DNA from 2 places in the Variovorax sp. DAIF25 genome. Region 2 is predicted to be linked to the other one. Evidence: predicted binding sites of a transcription regulator. Region 2 holds the regulator's gene; the other holds the start of a gene.

Region 1 (11,996 bases), 2.9 Mb from region 2:
GTTGGCCACGCCTTCGGCATAGGCCTGCCAGGGCACGACCACCGCCATGCCGAAGGCCAGCGGCAGCATCAGCCGCAGCCCGCGGCCGCGCAGCAGCGCCGCCGTGCCCTGGTGGCGGCTCAGGAAGGCCAGCGAGACGCCCGAGATCAGGAACACCAGGTCCATGCGCCAGAGGTTCAGGATCCGCATCGGCCACTGCAGCCATTCGGCCGCATGCGGGCTCTTGAGGTGCCAGGGCCAGTCGGCCACGTAGTACATCGCCACGTGATAGACGATGACGAGCAGGAAGGCGAGGGCGCGCAGGGCGTCGATGTCGTGCCGGCGCGCTTCGGCGGCCGGCGGGGCGGAGGGGCGTGGGAATCGGTCGGCGGGCATGGGGGCTCCTGGATCGGGGTGAACGAGCGGCCATGGTCCGGGCGCGGCGCGGCGGCGGCGCGCCCGGGGGACGGACCGCCGGCACTTTGTGACGAGCGGTGGTCCCGGTGGGACGAAACAGGGGGCGAAATCCGTCCCCGGGCCGCCGCTGTCGCCCCATTCGCCACGCGGATCGCGACAATCGCCGGCCATGGCCGGCCCGCGCAAAGACCTCTACCACCGCTACGAGCCGATCCGCCGCTATGTCGAGGTCGGCTTCTGGATCGTCGTGATGGCGCTGCAGGCGCTGTTCAACACCACGGTGGCGATGGTCGACGCGCGCTCGCGCGCCGTGCCGCGCGAGACCTGGGAGATCGTGGTCTGGGAGGGCTCGAGCCACCTGGTCCTGCTGCTGCTGGTGCCGGCCATCGTGGCGCTGGAGCGCAGGCTCTCGCCGCTGGCCTCGCTCGCGCCCGGCAGGCTGGTGCGCTACCTGGCCTGGCACCTGGCGGCCAGCGTGGTGTTCAGCGTGGTTCACGTGATGGCGATGTTCGCGCTGCGCTCGCTGGCCTACGCCGCCGCTGGCGAGCACTACGCCTTCGGCGGCTGGGCCGCGCAGTGGGGCTACGAGTACCTGAAGGACGTGCGTGCCTACGTCTCGATCGTGTTCGGAATCTGGGCCTACCGGATGTTCATGCTGCGCTGGCAGGGCGAGGCCCGGGTGCTCGACGCGCCGGACGAAGCGCCTGAAGGGCCGCAAGCGTCGCCACGTCCGGCCGATGCCGTGCCCGCGCCGGCCGCAGACGCGCCGCCGCCCGCCGAACCCGCGCCGCCGCCGGCGCCCGCGCGCCCCGAGCGCTTCCTGGTGCGCAAGCTGCGCCGCGAATTCCTGATCGCCGCCGGCGACATCGACTGGCTGCAGGCCGAGGGCAACTACGTCGGCCTGCACGTCAACGGCCACGACTACCTGCTGCGCGCCACCCTGACCGACTTCCTGACCCAGCTCGATCCGGCGCTGTTCGTGCGCGTGCACCGCAGCCACGCGGTCAATCTCTCGCGGCTGCGCGAGATCGAGCCGCTCGACGGCGGCGATGCCCGGCTGCACATGCACGACGGCAGCACGGTGCCGTGCAGCCGGCGCTACCGCGAGGCCCTGCGCGGCGCGACGGCCTCCTGAACCGCCGCACGGGCGCGCCATGCACCGTCAGGCGGCATCCGTTCCGGTGCGTCTCGCCTGCCCATGGGCTCATTCGGCCCCATCTCGGCCCGTTTCGCACCATTGACGAGCTTGCAGGCACCATTTTTGCTTCATTGGCCCGCCGTCCTGCTGAATTCAGGTGCGGTGCACCAAATCAATCCAAAAACCAGCAAGAAGCTCCAATGGACGCACTCAAACAGGGCGCAGACGCGCTGTTCATCCTTCTAGGCGCGATCATGGTGTTGGCCATGCATGCGGGATTCGCCTTTCTCGAACTCGGCACGGTCCGCAAGAAGAACCAGGTCAATGCGCTCGTGAAGATCCTGGTCGACTTCTCGGTCTCGACCATCGTCTACTTCCTCGTCGGCTACGGCGTGGCCTACGGCACCCACTTCTTCGTCAGCGCCACCGAGCTGTCGGCCCGCAGCGGCTACGACCTGGTGAAGTTCTTCTTCCTGCTGACCTTCGCGGCCGCCATTCCGGCCATCATCTCGGGCGGCATCGCCGAGCGCGCCAAGTTCTGGCCGCAGCTGATCGCCACCGCGGTCATCGTCGGGCTGATCTATCCCTTCTTCGAGGGCATCGCCTGGAACAAGCACTTCGGCATCCAGGACTGGATCGCCTCGGTCACGGGCCATGAATTCCACGACTTCGCGGGCTCCGTGGTGGTGCATGCCGTGGGCGGCTGGCTCGCGCTGCCGGCCGTGCTGCTGCTGGGCGCGCGGCGCAACCGCTACCGCGGCGACGGCTCGCTGGCCGCGCATCCGCCGTCGAACATCCCGTTCCTCGCGCTCGGCGCCTGGGTGCTGTGCGTTGGCTGGTTCGGCTTCAACGTGATGAGCGCGCAGACCATCGACAAGATCTCGGGCCTGGTGGCGGTCAACTCCGTGATGGCGATGGTCGGCGGCACGCTGGTGGCGCTGGCCATGGGCAAGAACGACCCCGGCTTCGTCTACAACGGCCCGCTGGCCGGCCTGGTGGCGGTGTGCGCGGGCTCCGACCTGATGCACCCGATCGGCGCGCTGGTGGTGGGCGGCGTGGCCGGCGCGATCTTCGTCGCGATGTTCACGCTGACGCAGAACAAGTGGAAGATCGACGACGTGCTCGGCGTCTGGCCGCTGCACGGCCTGTGCGGCACCTGGGGCGGCATCGCGGCCGGCATCTTCGGCACCCAGGCGCTGGGCGGCATCGGCGGCGTGAACCTCGGCGCGCAACTCATCGGTACCGCCATGGGCGTGGTCTGGGCGCTGCTCGGCGGCGCGCTGGTCTATGGCGTGCTCAAGAAGACCGTCGGGCTGCGGCTGTCGCAGGAAGAGGAATTCGACGGCGCCGACCTGTCGATCCACCACATCTCGGCGACGCCGGAGCGCGAAGTCAACTGGTGAACGGTTCGCGGCGGAGGCGGCTCAGCACTTCTGGAAGCGCGGGCACTCGGCCACCGCGCGGATCGCCACCACCGTGTTCTCGCCGTCGAGGTGGCGCGAGACGAACTCGACCGGCGTGCCGTCGGCGATGTCGGCCGCGAGCTTGCGGTCGGCCAGCCTGAAGGTCTGGGTGGTGAACGGAATCTTCGAGCGCGGCGGAATCTTCAGGTGCAGGTACAGCTTGCCGCCGGGCTCCTCGTGCGAGGACATCAGGCGGGCGCGCGTGTAGACGGGGTCGGTCTTCGTTTCCTGCGCGGCGGCGCCTGCGAGTGCGAGCAGGGCCGCGGCGGCCAGGACCATGCGGGACAGCGGCGGGAAGGGCATGTGCGAACTCCTCGTCGAAGGGGGCGGAAACGCCATTGTGGAGCGCCAACCTTCGGCCAAGCCAAAGATGCGTTCGCCCGCGCGCGCCACGGGACCGCGCTTCGGCACAATCGCGCCCCCGGCAAGACCATGGAGGACGGGAGATGGCGAACCACGCGATCGAGATCCGGCGCTTCGATGTCCACGCGGACGATCCGTCCGAATGGGCGCGCTTCCACCGTTACCGGCGCCTTCGCGACGAGGAACTGCACCCCGGCGAGCCGCAGGCGGCCGATGTCGACTTCGAGCACGACGCGCGGCGCCCCATGCCCTTCTTCGAGGCCGAGCGCTTCGTCGCGCGCGAAGGCGACGAACTGGTCGGCAACGTCATCCTCTGGCGGCGCCGGCCCGACGCACCGAACAGCGAGCCGTTCGCGTTGCACGCGGAGGCCTGGCTCGGCGTGCTGGGCACGCACCGGCGCCGCGGCATCGGCAGCCGGCTGCTCGTGCCGCTGCTGGCCTTCATGCGCGCGCACGGCAAGACCGTCGCCACGATGAACACCTTCTACCTGCCGGGCCATGCCTTCCTCGAAGCCTCGGGCGCGGTCCTCAAGCACCGCGTGGTCGAGAACCGCATGCCCATCGACGGCCTCGACGCGGACGAGCTCGCGCGCTGGAGGGCGCAGGGCACGGCCGGTGGCGCGCTGCGCTTCGAGATCCATCCCGGCCGCACGCCGATAGCTCGCCTCGCGCAACTGATGGCGCCGTTCTCCGATCTGTTCAACGACATGCCGCTCGGCGAACTCGAGCTGCCGCCCGCGCGCTACGAGCTCGACGGTTATGCCAACTGGTACCGCGAACTCGACCGCAGCGGCGGCGAGCACCACCTGGTGCTGCTGGTCGACGCCGACGGCACGCTGGCCGCGATGTGCGAAGCGCACTGGGACCCGCGCACTCCCGACCGCCTGCACCAGCGCCTGACCGGCGTGGTGCGCGCCTGGCGTGGCCGCTCGCTGGCCAAGGCGGTGAAGGCCGCGATGCTCGACAGCGTGCGCGCGCTGCATCCCGAACTGCGCACCGTCGTGACCTACAACGCCGAGGCCAACGCGCCGATCCTCGCGATCAACCGCCGGCTGGGGTTCGAGGTGCATCGGCGGCAAGGGGTCTATCAGCTGGGGGTGGAGGCGCTGGCGGAATGCCTGGCGCGGCGCGGGGAATCGGTGGCCTGAAGCGCAAATTGCGCCGATACGCTTCAGATTTGAAGCGTATCGGGCCGGAACCGGTGCCCAGCACGAACGCGCCGCCTGTAGCAAACTCGCGCGACCCCGTTCCCGCCCGAGCCGCCACACCCCACCATGACCCAATCCCCACCCGCCCTCGAAGTCCTCCCGCGCGATCTCTCCGCCTACCGCCAGGGCAATGTCGGCGTCGACTACGTGCACCGCTTCGAATCGGGCAAGCCCGGCCCGCACGTGCTGATCAACGCCCTGACGCACGGCAACGAGATCTGCGGCATGACGGCCGCCACGCACCTGCTCGACCACGGCGTGCGGCCGAAGATCGGCACGCTCACCGTGAGCTTCGCGAACATCGACGCCTACGAGTCCTTCACCGAGGCCGCGCCCTACGACAGCCGCCAGATCGTCCACAACCTCAACCGCATCTGGTCACCCGAGTGGCTCGATGGCAGCGAGGACAGCCCCGAGTTGCGCCGCGCGCGCATACTGCGGCCGGTGGTCGATGCGGCCGACCACATCCTCGACATCCATTCCACCAGCCAGCCGGTGGTGCCGTTCTGGGTCTACCCGTCCTTCGAGCGCAATGCCAAGGTGGCGATGGCCATCGGCCGGCCGCCCGTGCACCTCGTGATGCCCGACGGCCTGGGCTCGGGCACGCCGCTGATCCAGTACGGCAGCCATGGCGGGCCCGACGGGAAGGGCGTGGCGATGGTGGTCGAGTGCGGCCAGCATTTCCTGCGCTCCGCCTCCGACCTGGCGACCGCCGTCACCTACGACTTCCTCGCCTACTTCGGCCTGATCGACAAGGACCCGGCCGCCCCCGCGCCCGAGCCGCAGCGCCGCTTCAAGCTGCTGCAGACGCACGTGATCCAGAGCGAGGACTTCGCCTTCGTGCGCCCGCTGATCGGCTTCGAGACCTTCGCCAAGGGCGAGCTGATCGCCACCAACGGCCCCGACGAGATCCGCGCGCCGGTCGACGACTGCACCGTGTTCATGCCGGCGCAGCGCGTGATCGTGGGGCGCGAGGCGCTCTACCTGACGCAGCCGATCTGAGCCGGGCGGCAGGCCGCGGCGCTCAGCAGATGAGCAGGTGCCGCGGCACGTCGACCGTGCTGTAGTCGGCGTGCCAGTAGTGCGGGTCGTCGCAGAGGCTGAACACCACGTTCTCGTTCGCATGGCGATCGCCGAAGCGGTCGCGCAGCGTGACATGCACCGAGCCGGGGTCGGGCCAATCGGCGCCGGCATCGCTCACGCGGTTGCCCGCGGCGACCTCGGCGGCCACCACGGATTGCAGCGCGGGGTGCAGGCGGGTGTTGAGCAGCGCGAGCGCGGCGGCGCGCGAAGCCGGGGGCATGGCGGGATCGAGGCAGGCGGTGGTGAAGCTGTGGCGCCCAGGCATGGCCGGATGCTCGCTTCTCAAGCCGCCAGCGCACTGCGCGCCGGAATCTTCTCGAAGCAGTGGTTGCACAGCGACTGCTTCACGAAGGCCGCGTGCGTGGTGTCGACCGGTTTCTTGCAGTGCTCGCACATGAAGGCCTCGCCGACCGCGAGCTGGAATTTCTGGAAGAAGGCGTCGCTCAGGTGGATGCGGCGGATGTCGCGGATGTCGTCGCGCACCTTGAGGTTCTCGAGCGTGTTGTTGTCGAGCGCGGTGCGCGTGATGTTCAGGTGGTTGTAGCAGCCGTAGTCGATCGAGTAGACGTTGAAGGTCTCGCCCGCCATGTCCTTGTGCGAGTAGCCCTTCTTGCGCAGGTGCAGTACGCGGAAATCGACCAGACCGAGGATGTGCGGATTGGCCGAGTACTTCTCGCTGATCATGAAGTGGCTCGAGTTCTTGCCGACCACGATCTCCTGCACGATCTTCTCGAGCAGGTTCTTCTCGACCGAGTGCTCGTCGACCTGCTTCTTCTTGTCGGTCTCGTACCAGCCCGAGGTGGCGGCGCGCACGTTCTTGATCGAGATGTGCTTGGAGCCCGAACTCTTGAACTGCGCGTACGAGTGGATGAAGAGGTTGATGAAGTCGCGCGGAATGCCCGCGCTCGCGATCAGCAGTTCGCCCAGCGCCTTGTTGGTGAGGAAGGCGTTGATGAAGGCGTCGTTGTTCTTGCGCGAGGGCAGCAGCAGCTCGTCGGACAGGCTGGGGCTGTGCTGCTCGAGGTGCTTGCACAGCAGCTGGTTGAAGAAGTTGCGGGTCTTGGCCTTGTCGATCTCGAACACGTAGCGGTTGTCGAGCTGGTAGCCGAAGATGTCGCCGCCGTCCTCCAGGCCGTAGAACTTCTCGTCGGTCTTGTGGCCGAGGTCGGTGCGGTTCGGGATCGCGGCGATCTTGAAGCTGAAGCGGCTCGCGATGAAGGACTTCTTGACCAGTTCGGCCAGGTGCTTCTGGGCCGAGTTCGGGATCTCGGACCATTCGTCGATCAGGCAGAAGACGCGGTTCAGCTGCAGTTCCTCGCTCAGGTCCTGCAGCAGGTTCGCGATGTCGAAGACGCTGATGAACTGGTCCTTGAGCCTCGACTCCTGCGACTTGGTCTGCAGGCTGCCCGAGGCCTGCAGCTCGGGCGCCTTCGAGAGCTTGAGCGAGGCGCCGGCCTGCGAGATCGACTCGACGGCGAGGGCCGTTTCCTTGAGCTTGTTGAGCGAACTGCCGTCGAGCTCGCGCTGGATGGCCTCGAGCCGGTGCTGCAGCTGGCGCTCGGCCTCGTCGTCGAGCGGATCGCGGCGCAGCGGGATGATGTCGTCCCGGCCGTGGATGGCGCGCAGGTTGCTCGAGAACGCATTCACCAGGCTGCGGATGACGTTCTTGAACAGGATGACCGCGTACTGCTCCCAGCTCAGGCCGTCGGCCTCGGCATGCGGCAGGATGGTGCGCGCATCGATGTAGACCGCGATCCGCCGCGAGGCGGGGAAGTCGTTGTTGATCTTCTCCTGCAGCGCCTTCAGCAGGTGGGTCTTGCCCGAGCCGCGCCGGCCATAGATGACCTGGTTGTTGAGGTTGTGGATGTCGTGCAGCGCGTCCTCGCCCACGTACAGGCCGAGGTAGCTCTGGTCCTGGATGTTCTCGGCGCGCAGCGCGTTCGAGAGCGTCGCGACGGCCTTCTGGATCTGGACGTCGCTGATGGGCATGGCATTGCCGGTCCGGGGCGCGCTGGTCGTGTTCTTCTGCATGAGGGCTGGTGCAAGTGAAACGGACCGGCGCGCGTCCCCGAGATGGGGCCTCCCGGCGCGCGGTCTGAAAACGAATTGTTACTTGCGTCGAGCGCCTTGCCAACAGAGGCGCCCCGGCCCGGACCGCCGGCGAGGTGCCGGCGCAACGTTCAGGCGGAAATGAACAGCGCCGGATCGACCATGGCGCGGTTGAGCATCACCGACCAGTGCAGGTGCGGGCCGGTCACGCGGCCGGTGGCGCCGACCGCGGCGAGCTTGTCACCGGTCTGGAGCACGTCGCCGACCTTCACGTCGACGCGGCTCAGGTGGCAGTACATGGTCAGCAGGCCGCCGCCATGGTCGAGCCAGACGGTGCCGCCATTGAAGAAGTAGTCGCCGGTGTCGATGACCTTGCCCGGCAGCGGCGCGAGCACCGGGGTGCCGGTGCCGGCCGCGATGTCCATGCCGCTGTGGGGATTGCGCGACTGGCCGTTGAAGACACGGCGCAGGCCGAAGGAACTCGAGCGCCGGCCCGGCACGGGCACGCGCATCTGCAGCGCGGCATCGGGGCGCAGCTCGGTGCGCGTGGCGGTCACGGTGGCGAGGTGGTCGCGCTCGCGCTCGTAGCGCGCCTGGTCCTCGGGCGAGAGGTCGACGGTGCGCGGCGCCACGTTCAGGCGTTGCTCGCGGTACTGCTTGGGCGCGATGCTGTAGCCGAGCTGGCGCGGCGCGGCATCGGGGCGGGCCTGCACCGAGATGCTGGCCTCGCCGGGTTCGGCCGCGAGAGGAATGCCGACGAGGGCGGTCCATTCGATGGCGTCGCCGAGCACCAGCACGGGCTGGTTGCCGTCGCCGCCGGTCGTGGCCAGCGGGCGCGCGGCCGCGGGGCCGAGCGAGAGGCGCGCGATGCCGCCGGGGACCTGGGAGGCGCGGGGCCAGACTTCGGGCGGCTGGGGCTTGGCGGCGCCGGCCTTTTTGGTCGCCGCGGAGGCGGGAAGGGCGGGCAGGGCGAGCAGGGCGGCGGTGCCGATCAGGAGCGTGCGGCGGGTGGAGAGCGGAGCGTGAAGGATGCGTGACATGGGCCGCATTGTGGCGGCATGGCCCGCGCCCGATTGTCGGAAAGCACCATGAAAAACCGGGGCGCGCGGCCCCGGTTCGTGGTGCGGCAGAGCGCCGGCGCCTACTTGCCCCAGCTGTCGCGCATGCCCGCCGCGCGGTTGAACACGCGCCGGCCGTCCTCGGCCGCCTTGGCGTCGAGCACGAAGTAGCCATGGCGTTCGAACTGGAAGGCCGATTCGGGCTTCGCTTCGGCGAGCGAGGGCTCGACATAGGCCGCGCAGACCTCGAGGCTGTGGCGGTTGAGTTCATCGAGCAGCTCGCCGCCGCCCGGATTGGCTTCGGAGAACAGCCGCTCGTAGAGCCGCACCTCCGCCTGCACCGCGTCGGCCACGGCCACCCAGGTGATGTTGCCCTTGACCTTGATCGCGTCGGCGCCCGGGGTGCCGCTCTTGGTGTCGGGCACCAGCTTCGCCTGCACCTCGATGAGCTTGCCCTCGGCATCGCGCGTGGCGCCGGTGCACTCGATGACGTGGCCGTACTTGAGCCGCACCTTGTTGCCGGGGAACAGGCGGAAGAAGCCCTTGGGCTGCACGTCCTCGTAGTCGGTGCGCTCGATCCAGACCTCGCGGCCCAGCTTGAAGGCGCGCTTGCCGAGCTCGGGATGGTGCGGATGGATCGGCGCCGAGCAGTCGTCGAGCGCGCTTTCATCTTTGTCGGGGCCGCCCATCAGCTCGCCCCAGTTGGTGATCACCAGCTTGACCGGGTCGAGCACGGCCATCGCGCGCGGCGCCACGGGGTCGAGGGTGTCGCGCAGCGCGGCCTCGAGCGCGGCGTAGTCGATCCAGCCGCCCGACTTGGTGGTGCCGCTGCGTTCGCAGAACAGGCGCAGCGCCTCGGGCGTGTAGCCGCGGCGGCGCAGGCCGGCCAGCGTGGGCATGCGCGGGTCGTCCCAGCCGTCGACGTGCTTTTCCTCCACCAGCTGGCGCAGCTTGCGCTTGCTGGTGAGCACGTGCGTCACGTTGAGGCGCGCGAATTCGTACTGGCGCGGGTGCGGGCTGGCGATCAGGCCGCCCTCGGCGAGGCGGTCGAGCAGCCAGTCGTAGAACGGGCGCTGGTCCTCGAACTCCAGCGTACAGATGCTGTGGGTGATCTGCTCGAGCGCGTCCTCGATCGGGTGCGCGTAGGTGTACATCGGGTAGATGCACCACTTGTCGCCGGTGTTGTGGTGCGTGGCCCGGCGGATGCGGTAGAGCGCCGGATCGCGCATGTTGATGTTGGGGCTCGCCATGTCGATCTTGGCGCGCAGGGTGGCGGCGCCGTCGGCGAGCTTGCCGTCGCGCATCTCGCGAAAGCGCGCGAGGTTCTCCTCGGGGCTGCGGCTGCGGTACGGGCTGTCGGTGCCGGGCTTGCCGAAGTCGCCGCGGTTGGCGCGCACTTCATCGGCCGATTGCTCGTCGACATAGGCCAGGCCGGCGCCGATCAGGTATTCGGCCGCGCGGTACATGAAGTCGAAGTAGTCGCTCGCGAAGTACTCGTGCGGCTGCATCACGCCGGGCGCGCTGGGGCGGTCGGCGAGGTAGGTCTCGTAGCCGAGCCACTCCACGGCGTCGCGGATCGAATCGACGTACTCCTGCTCTTCCTTCTCGGGGTTGGTGTCGTCGAAGCGCAGGTGGCAGACGCCGCCGTATTCGCGCGCCAGCTCGAAATTCAGCCAGATGCTCTTGGCGTGGCCGATGTGCAGGTAGCCGTTGGGTTCGGGCGGAAAGCGCAGGCGGACCCGGGCCGGGTCGCTCATGCCATGGGCGTGGTGTTCGGCATCGCCCGGAGCCCCGCCCCAGCGGCGGCCGGTGTAGGCGCCCTGGGCGAGGTCGTTTTCGATCACGTGGCGCAGGAAATTGCTGGGTGCGGCGGGTGTTTTTGCGACGTCTTTGTCGGTCGGGGAGGTCATCGACGCATTCTAATTTGGGGGATCTTCAGGTTACCTTTGGCAACGCTCTTCACAATGCGGCGGGCAACCACTTTGCATTTGGCGCGTTCAATACGTACATGGGCAGTGAATGCCTTCCCTACAAGGAGTCCAACATCATGAGCGTCACCCGTTCTACCTTCTTCAAGTGGGCCGCCGCAGGCGTCGTCGCCGCCGGTGCCCTGTTCGCGGCCACCTCGGCCAGCGCTCGCGGCGACGTGAGCTGGTCCATCGGCGTCGGCGTTCCCGGCGTGGCGGTGGGCGTGGGCGGCCCCGCCTACTACCCGGCACCGGTCTATGCGCCGCCGGCCCCCGTCTACTACGCCCCGCCGCCGCCGGTGTACTACCGCCCGCCGCCGGTCTATTACCGTCCGGCCCCGGTGTACTACGCGCCCCCGGCCTACTACGGCCCGCGCTATTACGGTCGCGGCTACTACCGCGGTCATGGCCACGGCCACTGGCGCTGAAATGCCACGCTGAATGTGAGCAAATGAAAAAGCCGGTTCTTCGGAACCGGCTTTTTCTTTGGGCGACGCATCGGCCCGGATTTCACATGGCGCGAAACAGGTGGGCGTAGAGCCGGCTGACCGGTATCCGCTCCGGCCGCCCGCGCAGGTCCAGGGCGAGCTTGCCGGCCTCGTCGCGGTGCACCGCCTCGATGGCCGAGGCGCGCACGACGACCGCCCGGTGCACCTGCCAGAAGGTCTGCGCATCGAGCTGCGGCAGCAACTGCTTGAGCGGGGTGCGGATCAGGTATTCGTGGTCCGCGGTCAGCACCCGCAGGTATTTGTCGGCGGCCTCGAAATACAGCACCTCGTCGATCGGCACCATGCGCACCGTACTGCCGCCGGCGTCGCTGGCGGCGATCATGCGCAGCGGCGTGGCCGAGGGCTCGGGCATCGGCGCGCCGGCGCCGCCCGCGGCGGCCAGCACCTCGCGCCAGCGCGCCAGCGTGCGGTCCAGCGCCTCGTCGGCCGGCGTTTCGGCCGCCGGCCGCGCGGCCAGCGCCTGTTTCAGCCGCGCCACCGTCTTGCGCAGCCGCTCGGGCTGCACGGGCTTCAACACGTAGTCGATCGCCTGGGCCTCGAAGGCGCGGGCCGCGTACTCGTCGTAGGCGGTCACGAAGACCAGTTGCGGCATCGGCGCCTCGTCGGCGGGCCAGGCATCGGCCAGCTCGGTGGCGGCGCCCAGGCCATCGAGGCCCGGCATGCGGATGTCGAAGAACAGCACCTGCGGCAGCAGCCGCAGCGCCTCGCGCACGGCGCTGCGGCCGTCGCCCGCGATGGCGGCGATCTTCAGCTCGGGCCAGG
Region 2 (11,996 bases):
TCAGGTGCGCGAACACGCGGCAGTCGGGCCACTGGGTCTCGATGCTCGGGCGCACGCCGCCGGCGCGGGCGCGGAAGCGGTCGGCGATCGCGTCCTTGATGCGCAGGGTGGCGAAGTTCAGGCTCTGCAGCGGGCTGTGCTGGGCCGTGGTCTCGATCTTGAAGGTCTGCTTGGGCGTGAACCAGATCTCCCAGGCCACGCCGCTGGCCAGCCCGTAGAGGTCGTTCTCGTTGCGGTACAGGCCCTGGGCCAGCTCGACCAGCACGCGCTGCGCGAGGCGGCAGTGCAGGTTGAGCTGCAGCACCTCGCGCCAGTCGGCGCGCACCCGCACGCCGCCGCGCAGCATCAGCAGGTCGTCGCCGGCACGGCCGGTGAGCGCATGCACCTCCTGCGCGAGAAACTCCTCGACGCCGGCGGCGCAAGGCAGGAAAAGGGAGAGATCATTCACGGAAGTTCGCTTGGTCGACGGCCGGCTACGGGATTGCCATTGTCGCTGTGTCGCCCTGCTTGCCTATAGTGGTCCGGTCCATGAAGCCCCTGCACGACTCCGCGGCGCCCGCCGCCCGCCCCGCCAGCGCCGGCGGAAACCCCGAAGCGCCAGGGGCCGCGCGGGACGACGGCTTCGCCATCCAGTGCGAGGTGCTGCGCATCTCGGTGCAGCCGATCGGCCCGATCCTGGCGGTGCAGTACCTGCTGAACTGCGGCATCGCGGCGCTGTTCGCCTGGCAGTTCTCGCTGCCGCTGTCGCTGGCCTGGCTGGGCCTGATCACGCTGGTGACGGTGATGCGCGCCTTCGTGCCGCAGCGCCTGCCCGAGCCCTTCACGCCCGACAGCCTGCGCCGGGCCCAGCGCGTGCACGTGCTGCGCACCGGCATCTGGGAGCTGGCGCACGGCGCGGCCGGCGTGCTGCTGTTCGACCCCTCGCGCATCGAGCTGCAGCTGCTGCTCGGCGTGATCGTGATGGGTATGACGCTGTCGGCCGCCTTCTCGGTCTCGTTCTACACGCCGGCCACGCAGCTCGCGATCACGCTGCTGCTGGCGCCGATCATCGTGATGGGCATCTGGCTCGGGCCGCCGATGATGATCGCGGTCGCCGTCATCGGCGCCGGCCTCACCGCCATGATGTGGAAGCTGGTGGCCGAGCGCTCGCGCCAGCTCGAGGAGAACATCGGCCTGCGCCTCAACGAGCGCACCCTGCGCGAGCAGGCGCTGGCCGGCCTGCGCGCCTCCGAGCAGGCCCAGGCCGAGCGGCTGCGCTTCTTCTCGGCCGCCAATCACGACCTGCGCCAGCCCGTGATGGCCATCGGCCTGCAGGCCGAGGTGCTGCGCCAGCAGCTGCGCGAAGGCGCCGACACGATGGCGGTGCAGCACACGGTGGGCTCGCTGGCACGCGCCCAGCAGGCGTTGGAAGGACTCACCAACCAGTTGCTGGAGATCGGCCGCATCGAGGCCGCGGCCGACCCGCTGCGCCCGGCCGCGGTCGCGCTGGCGCCGCTGCTGCACGAACTGGCGCGCCAGGCCGGCGAGCGCCGCGTGCTGGTGCGCTGCCCGAGCGACGCGGTGGCCTGGAGCGACGCGGTCTCGCTGCGCCGCGTGCTCGCCAACCTGGTCGACAACGCCGTCAAGTTCACGCCCGCGGGCCGGGTGCTGCTGGCGGTGCGCGCGCGCCGGCGCGAGGCTGAGGGCGAAGGCGGAGCCGCCTGGCGCGTCGAGGTGCGCGACAGCGGCATCGGCATCGCGCCCGAGGCGCACGAGCGCGTGTTCGGCGACTTCGAGCAGATCGGCAACGTCGAGCGCAACCTGCAGCGCGGCCATGGCCTGGGGCTGGCGATCGTGCGGCGGCTCGCGACCCAGCTCGGCATCGAGGTGGTGCTGCGCTCGGCGCCCGGCCGCGGCTCGGTGTTCGCCTTCGAACTCGCGGCCGCGCCCGCCGACGCCGCGCCGCTGGCGCCGGCCGCCCTCAAGCCGCCGCCCGAGGCCGCGCCCGCGCTGCGCCCCGGCCTCGCGGTGCTGGTGGTCGAGGACAACGCCGTGGTCGCCGACAGCCTGCAGTCGCTGCTGCGCCAGTGGGGCGCGCAGCCGCGCGTCTACGGCAGCGCCGCCGAGGCGCTGGCGCTGGCCGACCTGCAGGCGCTCGACCTCGCGCTGTGCGACATCCGGCTGCCGGGCGCGCTCGACGGCATCGCGCTGGCCACCCGGCTGCAGCAGCTCAAGCCCGCGCTGGCCATCTCGCTGGTGTCGGCCGACATCGACGAGGCCACGCAGCGGCTGGCCAACGAGCGCGGCTGGCATGCGCTGCGCAAGCCGGTGCAGCCGGCCGAGCTGCATGCGCTGCTGCGGCGCGCGCAGCAGGCGCCGCCGCGATAGGCGCGGCGCCACCGGGCGCGGCGTTCCGAGCTATGCTGCGCGCCATCCCCGATGCCGGCCCGCCCGCCGATGCCCAGCGCCCCCTCCGCCCCGACCCTCGCCGAACTGAAGGCGGCCCGCTACACGCCGGTCGCGATCGGGCTGCACTGGCTGCTGGCGCTGCTGATCCTCGGCGCGCTCGGGCTGGGCCTGTACATGACCGGGCTGCCGTTCTCGCCGCAGCGCGTGCGCTTCTACAGCTGGCACAAGTGGACCGGCATCGCGATCCTGCTGCTGTCCGCCGTGCGCCTGCTGTGGCGGCTCGGCCATCCGCCGCCCGGCGTGCCCGACTTCGTGCTGGCCGCCATGCCGCGCTGGCAGCGCACGGGCCGCACGATCAGCCATCGCCTGATGTACCTGCTGTTCTTCGCCGTGCCGCTGCTGGGCTGGGCCCAGAGTTCGGCGCTCGGCGTGCCGGTGGTGTGGTTCGGCGTGCTGCCGCTGCCCGATTTCGTGCCCGTGGACCGCGCGCTCGCCGAGCAGTGGCTGCAGCCGCTGCACCGGGCCGGCGCCTACCTGCTGGCCGCCGTCTCGGTGCTGCATGTCGCGGCCGTCGTCAAGCACCAGTGGATCGCGCGCGACGGCCTGCTGCGGCGCATGTGGCCCGGGCCGTCGTCGACTTCCAGGAAACCCAACGCATGACTTCGCTTCTTCACCGCTGGCACGGCGCGCTGGCGCTCGCCACGCTCCTCCTTCCGGCGGCCCATGCCGAGCCACCGCCCGCGCGGCTGGTGCCCGAGAAAAGCCAGATCGTGTTCGTGAGCAAGCAGATGGGCGTGCCGGTCGAGGGTTCGTTCAAGAAGTTCGACGCGCGCATCGCCTTCGACCCGAAGAAGCCCGAGGGCGGCAGCGTGGCGCTGCAGATCGACACCGCGAGCGCGGCCTTCGGCATCCCGATGACCGATGCCGAGCTGCCCAAGGCGCCATGGTTCGATGCCGCGCATTTCCCGCAGGCCGGCTTCCAGACCACGTCCATCAAGGCGCTCGGCGACGGCCGCTTCGAGATGGCCGGCAAGCTCACGCTCAAGGGCATCGCCAGGCCGCTGACCGTGCCCGTGACGATCGCGCCGGCCGCTAACGGCCAGTCGGTGGCCAGCGGCAGCTTCGTGCTGCAGCGCATCGACTACAAGGTCGGCGACGGCGAATGGACCGACACCTCGGTGATCGCCAACGACGTGCAGGTGCGCTTCAAGCTCGTCGTCGACGGCCTCGGCGCGCCCTGACCCCACACACTCCCCCGCACGCAGCACCCGCCATGAAGAACAAGACACTGCTTTCCGCCGCCCTGCTGGGCTTCGCGCTCGCCGCGTCCGGCCTCGTCGCCGCGCAGGAATACACCGCCCCGGCCGTCGCGGCCAAGCCCGCGGGCGGCCCGGTCAAGGGCGCCAGCTACGTGGTCGACCCGACCCACACCTTCGTCATGTACGAGATGGGCCACTACGGCACCACCACCAACCGCGGCCGCTTCAGCACCAAGGACGGCTCGGTGCAGATCGATGCCGCCGGCACCAGCGGCAAGGTCGACATCACGATGGACATCAGCTCGATCAACACCGGCGTCGACCTGCTGAACCGGCACGTGCAGAGCAAGGACTTCTTCAACGTCGCCGAATTCCCCACCGGCCGCTTCGTCGCCGAGCGCATCGCCTTCAGCGGCGACAAGGTGGCCGAGGTGCCCGGCACGCTCACGCTGATGGGCCAGACCAGGCCCGTCACCCTCAAGGCCGTGCGCTTCAACTGCTACCTGAGCCCGCTGATCAACCGCCAGGTCTGCGGCGGCGACTTCGAGACCACCGTCGAGCGCAGCGACTGGGGCATCACCTGGGGGCTGAACTTCGGCTTCGAGAACAAGGTGAAGCTGCTGGTGCAGGTCGAGGCGGTGAACGTGCAGCAATGAATTTCGAAAGAGAGCCCCTCCGATGATCGACACCACCCTTTCCCTGCTCGGCATCGCCGGCGCCATGGCCGTGGGCGCGATGAGCCCGGGCCCGAGCTTCGTGATGGTGGCGCGCACGGCCGTGGCCTCGCGCGCCGACGGCCTCGCGGCCGCGCTCGGCATGGGCGCGGGCGGGCTGGTGTTCGCGATCGCGGCGCTCGCGGGGCTGCAGGCCGCGTTCCTCGCGGTGCCGGCGCTCTACCTCGCGATCAAGGGCTTCGGCGGCGCCTACCTGGTCTACCTGGGCATCCGCATCTGGCGCGGCGCGCGGCAGCCGCTCGCGATGGCGCCGGAGGCGGGCACGCCCGCCGCATCGGGCGGCCGCGGCAAGCGCACCTTCCTGCTCGGGCTGGCCACGCAGGTCAGCAACCCGAAGACGGCCGTGGTCTACGCGAGCATCTTCGCGGCCTTCCTGCCGCGCGAGGTGCCGCTGGTGCTGGCGCTCGCGGTGCCGGCCGTGATCTTCTGCATCGAGACCGGCTGGTACGCCATCGTCGCGCTCGCGCTGTCGTCGGCGGCGCCGCGTTCGGCCTACCTGCGCTACAAGACCTGGATCGACCGCGCGGCCGGCGGCGTGATGGGGCTGCTGGGGCTGCGGCTGGTGTGGTCGGCGGTGCGCGGGACCTGAGGCCGATTCCTAGAGCAGGCTCTCCGGCGTCAGCGGCGCCAGCAGTTCGAGCATGGTGCGATCCCAGAAGCCCGAGTCGGGCTCCTCGCTCAGCACCGTGGTCTTGCCGGCCTCCTCGCTGATCCACTCCAGGCGCGAGTCGCTGCCTTCGGCGAAGCGCAGCCTGTAGGCGCCCTGCTGCTTGAGCACCTCGAGCAGCTTCAGCGCCTGCTGCGCCATCTCGGGGCTGCGGATGAACAGGCCGATCTCGGTGTTGTGGACCTCGGATCGCGGGTCGAAATTCATCGAGCCGACGAACAGGATGCGCTGGTCGATCACCGCCGACTTGGCATGCAGCCGGCCGACCGAGGTGCCGAACAGGCCCAGCCGCACGCTGCGGCGGGTGCGGTTGGTGCTGAGTTCGTAGAGCTCGGCGCCCAGGCGCAGCATCTCGGGCCGGTAGCGGCGGTAGGCGGTGTGCACCAGCGGCTCGTCGGTGGCGGCGAGCGAGTTGGTCACCACGCTGATCTTCACCTGGCGCCGGCGGATCTCGTTCATCACCTCGAGCCCCGCGGCGCCCGGGATCAGGTAGGGCGAGACGATGGTGACCTCGCTGCGCGCGCGGCGCATCTGCTCGACCACGTTGTAGCGCACGCTGTCGACGTCGAGCAGCGGCACGCCGCCGTACGAGGCGGTCTTGCCGATCACGCGGTCGGGCGAATCGGCGTAGGCCTCGGCCGTGGTCCAGATCAGGCCGAGCCGGCCGGCGTCGAGGTCCTCGGCGATCGGGCCGTAGCCCAGCAGGTCGTTGGGCGCGGGCTTCGGCGGCGGCGGCGTGGTGTCGGGGCCGGTGGCGGCCTCGAAGCGGCGCTGCAGTTCGTCGTTCGGCAGCGTGCTCGCCACCACCGACTCGACGGGCCGCACGTAGGGGCTGTTCCAGTACTGGTCGAACAGGCTGCCCAGGCGCGGGATCAGCGCGCCCGTCACGAAGGTGTCGAGGTCGATGAAGTTCTCGCCCGCGGTGCGCCGGAAGTACTGGTTGCCGATGTTGCGCCCGCCCGCCACGGCCATCGCGCCGTCGGCGATGAACAGCTTGTTGTGCATGCGCCGGTTGACGCGGCTGAAGTCGAACAGCGAGGCGGTGAAGCGCGCGAGCAGGCTGCCGCGGCCGGCCGGGAAGGGGTTGAACAGGCGCAGCTCGACATTGGGCGTGGCCGCGAAGCCGCGCAGCAGCTCGTCCTCGCCCGCGGTGTAGAGGTCGTCCATCAGCACGCGCACCCGCACGCCGCGCTGCGCGGCATCGCGCAGGGTGCGCAGCAGGTAGCGGCCGGTCTCGTCGTTCTCGATCTGGTAGTACTGGACGTCGAGCGTGCGCTGGGCGCGGCGCGCGAGCTGGATGCGGGTGTCGAAGGCGAAGTCGCCGCCGGGCATGAGGCGAAAGCCGCTGAGGTCGGGGTCGGGCTGTGCGGCCAGCGCGATGCGCCCGAGCGCAGTGTCCTTCGACACGGCGATGGCCTTGGTGGGCGTGCGCGGGGCCTCGTCGGGCAGCGAGGCGCAACCGGCGGCCAACAGCGCGGCCGCGATGGCGAACACCCAGGGCCCACAGCGCGACAGCAGGCGTCGGGCCATCGGCGGCTTTCTACAGGGCCTTGCGCAGGTTGGCGGGCGCGATGCGCAGCGCCTCGCGGTACTTGGCGACGGTGCGGCGCGCGCACTCGATGCCCTGCTCCTTGAGCATCTCGGAGATCTGGCTGTCCGACAGCGGCTTCTTCACGCTCTCCGAACCGACGAACTGCTTGATCAGCGCGCGCACCGCGGTGCTCGAGGCATTGCCGCCGGTCTCGGTGCCCAGCGCCGAGCCGAAGAAGTACTTGAGCTCGACCGTGCCGAAGGGCGTGGACATGTACTTCGCGGTGGTCACGCGCGAGATGGTGGATTCGTGCAGCCCGAGCTCGTCGGCGATCTCGCGCAGCACCAGCGGGCGCATCGCGAGCTCGCCGTGCACGAAGTAGCTCTTCTGCCGCTCGACGATGGCGTTGCTCACGCGCAGGATGGTGTCGAAGCGCTGCTGGATGTTCTTGATGAACCAGCGCGCCTCCTGCAGCCGCTGCGACAGCGCCTGGCTGCCCTCGCCCTTGTGCGACTTGAGCGCGCCGGCATAGATGTCGTGCACGCGCAGCCGCGGCATCACCTCGGGGTTGAGCATGACGCGGAACTTCACGTTGGTGCCGCGGCCGGTCTTGGTGACGATCACGTCGGGAATGACGATGTTGCGCTCGACATCGACGAAGCGGCGGCCCGGCTTGGGTTCGAGCCGCGCGATGACCTGCAGCGCCGAGCGCACCAGTTCCTCGTTGGTACGCGTGAGCGTGGCGAGGCGCTTGAAGTCGCGCCGCGCGAGCAGCTCCATCGGCTGCTTGCAGATGGCGAGCGCGGTCTTGCGCACCAGCTCCTCGTCCTCGGTTTCGTCTTCGTCGGCCAGCGCGCGCAGCTGGATCGCGAGGCATTCGCCGAGGTCGCGCGCGCCCACGCCCGCGGGCTCCAGGCTCTGCAGCAAGCCCAGCGCGACCTGGAAGTGGTGCACCAGTTCGTCGAACTGGTCGTTGTCGTCGCCCGCGAGGCCCGAGGCCAGCGCCGGCAGCGAATCCTCGAGGTAGCCGTCGTCGTTGAGCGACTCGATCAAAAAGCGCAGCGCGGCGCTGTCGTTCTCGTTGAGCCGCAGGCTCAGCGCCTGGCGGTGCAGGAAGGACTGCAGCGATTCCTGGCTGCGCGCGAGCTCGGTGGCATCGGCGCGCTCGTCGTCGCCGGTGCTGCTGTTGTTGCGCGCGGGCGCGTCGCTGCCCCATTCGCTGTCGTCGGGCGCCATGTCGACGGTGCCGTCGCCTTCCCAGTCGGGCTCGCGCTCGGGCGAGTCGAGGGCCGGCTCGGCCTCGGACGACGAGGCGGTCTCGGTGGACGTGGTCGAGGTCGAAGGCGCGGCGCTCGCGTAGTCGCTCTCGGCTTCGCGCTCGGTGTCCTCGCGCGGCGCGGGCGTGTCGGCGGCGTCGAGGCCGAACTCCTCGCGCGCGGCTTCCTCGGCGGTGCGCTCGAGGAAGGGGTTCTCGTCGAGCATCTGCTCGACCTCCTGGCTCAGTTCGAGCGTGGAGAGCTGCAGCAGCCGGATCGACTGCTGCAGCTGAGGCGTCAGCGCGAGATGCTGCGAAACGCGCAGCGACAAGCCTTGTTTCATGCCCTCAGGAAATGACTTGCACGAGGGTCATCACATGCGGAAGTGCTCGCCCAGGTAGACCCGGCGCACTTCGGCGTTGTCGACGATCTCCGAGGGCGTGCCCTGTGCCAGCACATGGCCGTCGCTGATGATGAAGGCGTGGTCGCAGATGCCCAGCGTCTCGCGCACGTTGTGGTCGGTGATCAGCACGCCGATGCCGCGTTCCTTCAGGAAGCTGATGATGCGCTGGATCTCGATCACCGCGATCGGGTCGATGCCGGCGAAGGGCTCGTCGAGCAGGATGAAGCGCGGCTGGGTGGCCAGCGCGCGCGCGATCTCGACGCGGCGGCGTTCGCCGCCCGACAGCGCGAGCGCGGGCGAATCGCGCAGGTGGTCGACGCGCAGGTCGGCCAGCAGCTCCGACAGGCGCTCTTCCATGCGCTGCTTCGACAGCGCCTGCGGCCGGCCGTTGGCATCGGGCTCGCGCTGCAGCTCGAGCACCGCGCGCACGTTCTCCTCGACCGTGAGCTTGCGGAAGATCGAGGCTTCCTGCGGCAGGTAGCTCAGGCCCATGCGCGCGCGGCGGTGGATCGGCATGTGGGCGATCGGCTCGCCGTCGATGGAGATCTCGCCCGCGTCGGCGCGCACCAGCCCGACGATCATGTAGAACGAGGTGGTCTTGCCGGCGCCGTTGGGGCCGAGCAGTCCGACCACTTCGCCCTTCTGCACGTCGAGCGAGACGTCCTTGACCACCTTGCGGCTGCCATAGCTCTTCTGCAGGCCGCGCGCGACGAGGCGGCTGCCCGGCACGCCGTTGGCTTCCTGGGTTCCGGCGGCTTCGATCACTTGCGTTCTTCCCCTTCGCCGCTCAGCGTGGTGGTGGAGCGCAGTCCGGCGCCCGGTGCCGGCGTGGGCGCCGGGGCCGCGGGACGGCGCGTGGCCGGGGCCGAGGCGCCGGGCGCACCCGGTGCGGCGGGCGCGGCCGACTTCGGCGTGAGGATGGCCTTGACGCGGCCACCGCCGCCCGGCGCCGACACGCCGGCGTTGGGCGGCACGGTCGAGCCGTTGACGGTGTAGGTGTCGTTGCTCTGGTCGTAGACGATCAGCGCGCCGCTGCTCTCGTCGTTGGGCGTGGCGCCGACCAGGCGGCGCATGACGGCGCGGCGGATGAACTTGACGTTGTCGGCGCGGCTGTCGTACTCGATGACCTCGGACTCGCCCTCGATCCACTCGTCGCCGTTGCCGTTGCGCTTCTGCTTGTAATAGGCGAGCTTGCCGGGCGCCGCGGTGACCACGCCGTACTGGTAGCCCTCGGGGTCCTGGCGCACGTCGATGCGCGCGCCGCGGATGATGATGGTGCCCTTGGTGACCACCACGTTGCCGGTGAAGACGCTGGTCTGCTTGAGATCGTCGTAGCGCATCGAATCGGATTCGATGTTCATCGGCTTGGTCCGGTCGGCCGTTTCGGCCAGGGCGGCGGCGGCGGAGCCGGCCAGCAGCAGCGCGGCCAGCACGAGGCGACCGGTGCGGCGAAGGGAGGAGGTGGGGTGAGAGTGCGATGTCATAGAGGCACGAAACTTGCTCTGCATTGTATGCGGCCCATCGCGCCAGACCCATGCGCGCGGATGAAAAAGCCCCGGGGCGGCGAACCCGGGCACGGCACCCCGCGGGATCGCCCCGCGTTCTGCCGACCGGCCGGATGACGGCCCGGCCGCCCCGGAACCCTCGATGGGATTCCGGCCTCCCGGCGGCGGAGCGGCCAGGGCCGCGAGACCGGTCTCAACCCTTGCGGGCTTCGCCGATCAGGTAGTTGGTCACGGCCAGCGCCTTGTTCATGTTGCCGGCGAGCTCGCCGTCCACGTACCAGCGGCCGGCCACGGCCAGCGCGGGCACGCCGGCCACCTTGTAGGCCTCGGTCAGCTGCGAGGCGCGCTTGGCCTTGCTCGCCACGCCGAAGGAGGTGAACAGCTCCTTGAACTTCGCGCCGTCCAGGCCGTTCTTCTCGGCCCAGGCCACGATGTTGGCGTCGCCGTTCACGTTCTGGCGCTGGGCGTGGATCGCGTTGAAGACCTTGGGCTGGTACTCGTCGACCTTGCCCAGCGCCTCGAGCGCGTAGTACAGGCGCTGCTTGGCTTCGACGTCGTTGCCCACGAAGGGCACCGGCACGCGGCGCAGCACCACGTCCTTGGGCTGGCCCTTGGCCCAGGCCTCGAGCGCGGGCTCGAAGTCGTTGCAGTGCGGGCAGTTGTACGAGAAGAACTCGATCACCTCGATCTTGCCGGCCGGTGCGTCGACCGGCACGCGCTTGTCGAGCACGAGGTATTCGGTGCCGGCCTTCGGCGCGCGGGCCTGGGCTTGCGCGGGCAGATGGGCCATCAGGCCGAGCGAGCCAGCGGCGACGGCCAGCGAGAAATCACGACGTTTCATGGGAAAGAGCTCTCCAGTTGGTAGACGGCAGACTGAGCCGGGCCGATGAAGCGGAGTTCCCGCGCGCGGTGCTCGGGGCTCCGGGAAACCGGGGGCGGCGCGGACCGCGGCGAAGCTTAAAGAAAAACCATGACCGTTGTCGGGAGAGGCCACCCGGCGGCGGCGCTCCCCGGCCGGACGGCGCTCAGCGCTGGACGCGCACCAGCGCCGAGTCGAGGCCGGCGCCGTCCATCCGTTCCTTGAGGCGGTCGGCGTCGTCCTTCTTGTTGAACGGACCGGCGCGCACGCGGTAGACGGTGCGGCCGGCCTGCTCGCGCTCGGTCACGCGGGCCTCGACGCCCATCAGCGAGAGCTTGGCGCGCTGCGCCTCGGCGTCCTCGGTGGTGCGGAAGGCGCCGGCCTGCACGAAGTACATGAAGGGATCGGCACCGCCGGAGCCGGTGGCGGCCGCGGCATTGCCGCTGCTCGACGACGGGGCGGCGGCCACCGTGGTGCTGCCGCCGACGCTGCCGGCGCGGGCCCGGGCCAGGTCGCCGAGCGGATCGTTCGAGGGCGGCAGCGCGTTGGCCTCGGCCGGCACCGGCGCGGGCCGCGCGGGCTTGGGCGCAACCACCACCGGCACCGGCGCCGTGGGCGGCGGGGTGCCGGGCGAGACCGTGGCGGTGGCGGGATTGCTGCCGTCGCCGGCAGGTGGCGCGCCGACCGGGCCGGCGGCCGCGGGGCGCGGCTGCTGCGGCTTGCCGGCCAGCGGGGCGTTCGGGTCCCAGTCGCGGTTCTTGCGCGCCTCGGCCTCGTCCTGCTCGGCACCGCCGCGCTGTGTCTTGGTGACGAAGGGGATCGGCACCTTGGTCACGTAGACCGCGATACCCAGCGCGACGCCCAGGCCGAGCACCAGCCCGATGATCAGGCCGATGACGATGTTGCCGCGTTGTCTGGTTGTCTTCTTCATGGGGAGGGGGTTCACATCTTGCGCGGCGCGGTGACGCCGAGGATCGCGAGGCCATTGTGCAGCACCTGCGCGGTCGCGGCGACCAGCGCCAGGCGCGCCAGCTTCACGGCCTCGTCGTCGACCAGGATGCGCTCGGCGTCGTAGTAGCTGTGGTACGTGGCCGCCAGTTCGCGCAGGTAGAAGGTGACGTCGTGCGGCGCGAAATCCTTGGCCGCGGCGCTCAGCATCTCGGGGTACTTGGCCAGCAGCAGCATCAGCGACTGGGCCGCCGGGCTCTCGAGCGGCGACAGGTCGACGCCCTGCAGCACGGCCGCATCGCCGCCCCAGGCCGCGAGCACCGAGCAGATGCGCGCATGCGCGTACTGCACGTAGTACACCGGGTTGTCGTTGTTCTGCGCCACGGCCAGGTCGACGTCGAAGGTGTATTCGGTGTCGGGCTTGCGGCTCAGCAGGAAGAAGCGCA

What was found. The regulator sigma-54, encoded in region 2, starts transcription at its own class of promoters, with help from an activator protein. The targets are predictions, from matches to a motif close to TGGCANGNAANCTGCTTT.
Region 1: R0232_RS24095 (ammonium transporter) is a predicted target of sigma-54. The motif match lies at 1,647-1,664, and genes of this name have one in related genera.

Annotation. Positions count from the first base shown of each region.
Region 1 is NZ_CP136636.1:5,230,713-5,242,708, reverse strand. It holds gene R0232_RS24105 (acyltransferase family protein) at 1-375, opposite strand, end outside; gene R0232_RS24100 (LytTR family DNA-binding domain-containing protein) at 566-1,531, shown strand; gene R0232_RS24095 (ammonium transporter) at 1,735-2,937, shown strand; gene R0232_RS24090 (hypothetical protein) at 2,959-3,300, opposite strand; gene R0232_RS24085 (GNAT family N-acetyltransferase) at 3,444-4,508, shown strand; gene R0232_RS24080 (succinylglutamate desuccinylase) at 4,635-5,570, shown strand; gene R0232_RS24075 (hypothetical protein) at 5,593-5,916, opposite strand; gene R0232_RS24070 (hypothetical protein) at 5,934-7,682, opposite strand; gene R0232_RS24065 (peptidoglycan DD-metalloendopeptidase family protein) at 7,832-8,740, opposite strand; gene R0232_RS24060 (glutamine--tRNA ligase/YqeY domain fusion protein) at 8,842-10,668, opposite strand; gene R0232_RS24055 (hypothetical protein) at 10,806-11,153, shown strand; gene R0232_RS24050 (LytR/AlgR family response regulator transcription factor) at 11,236-11,996, opposite strand, start outside.
Region 2 is NZ_CP136636.1:750,298-762,293, reverse strand. It holds gene R0232_RS03575 (THUMP domain-containing class I SAM-dependent RNA methyltransferase) at 1-448, opposite strand, end outside; gene R0232_RS03570 (ATP-binding response regulator) at 529-2,367, shown strand; gene R0232_RS03565 (cytochrome b) at 2,437-3,048, shown strand; gene R0232_RS03560 (YceI family protein) at 3,045-3,629, shown strand; gene R0232_RS03555 (YceI family protein) at 3,662-4,303, shown strand; gene R0232_RS03550 (LysE family translocator) at 4,326-4,970, shown strand; gene R0232_RS03545 (phospholipase D family protein) at 4,980-6,578, opposite strand; gene R0232_RS03540 (RNA polymerase factor sigma-54) at 6,589-8,178, opposite strand; gene lptB (LPS export ABC transporter ATP-binding protein) at 8,209-9,003, opposite strand; gene lptA (lipopolysaccharide transport periplasmic protein LptA) at 9,000-9,722, opposite strand; gene R0232_RS03525 (thiol:disulfide interchange protein DsbA/DsbL) at 9,937-10,584, opposite strand; gene R0232_RS03520 (SPOR domain-containing protein) at 10,769-11,533, opposite strand; gene argS (arginine--tRNA ligase) at 11,545-11,996, opposite strand, start outside.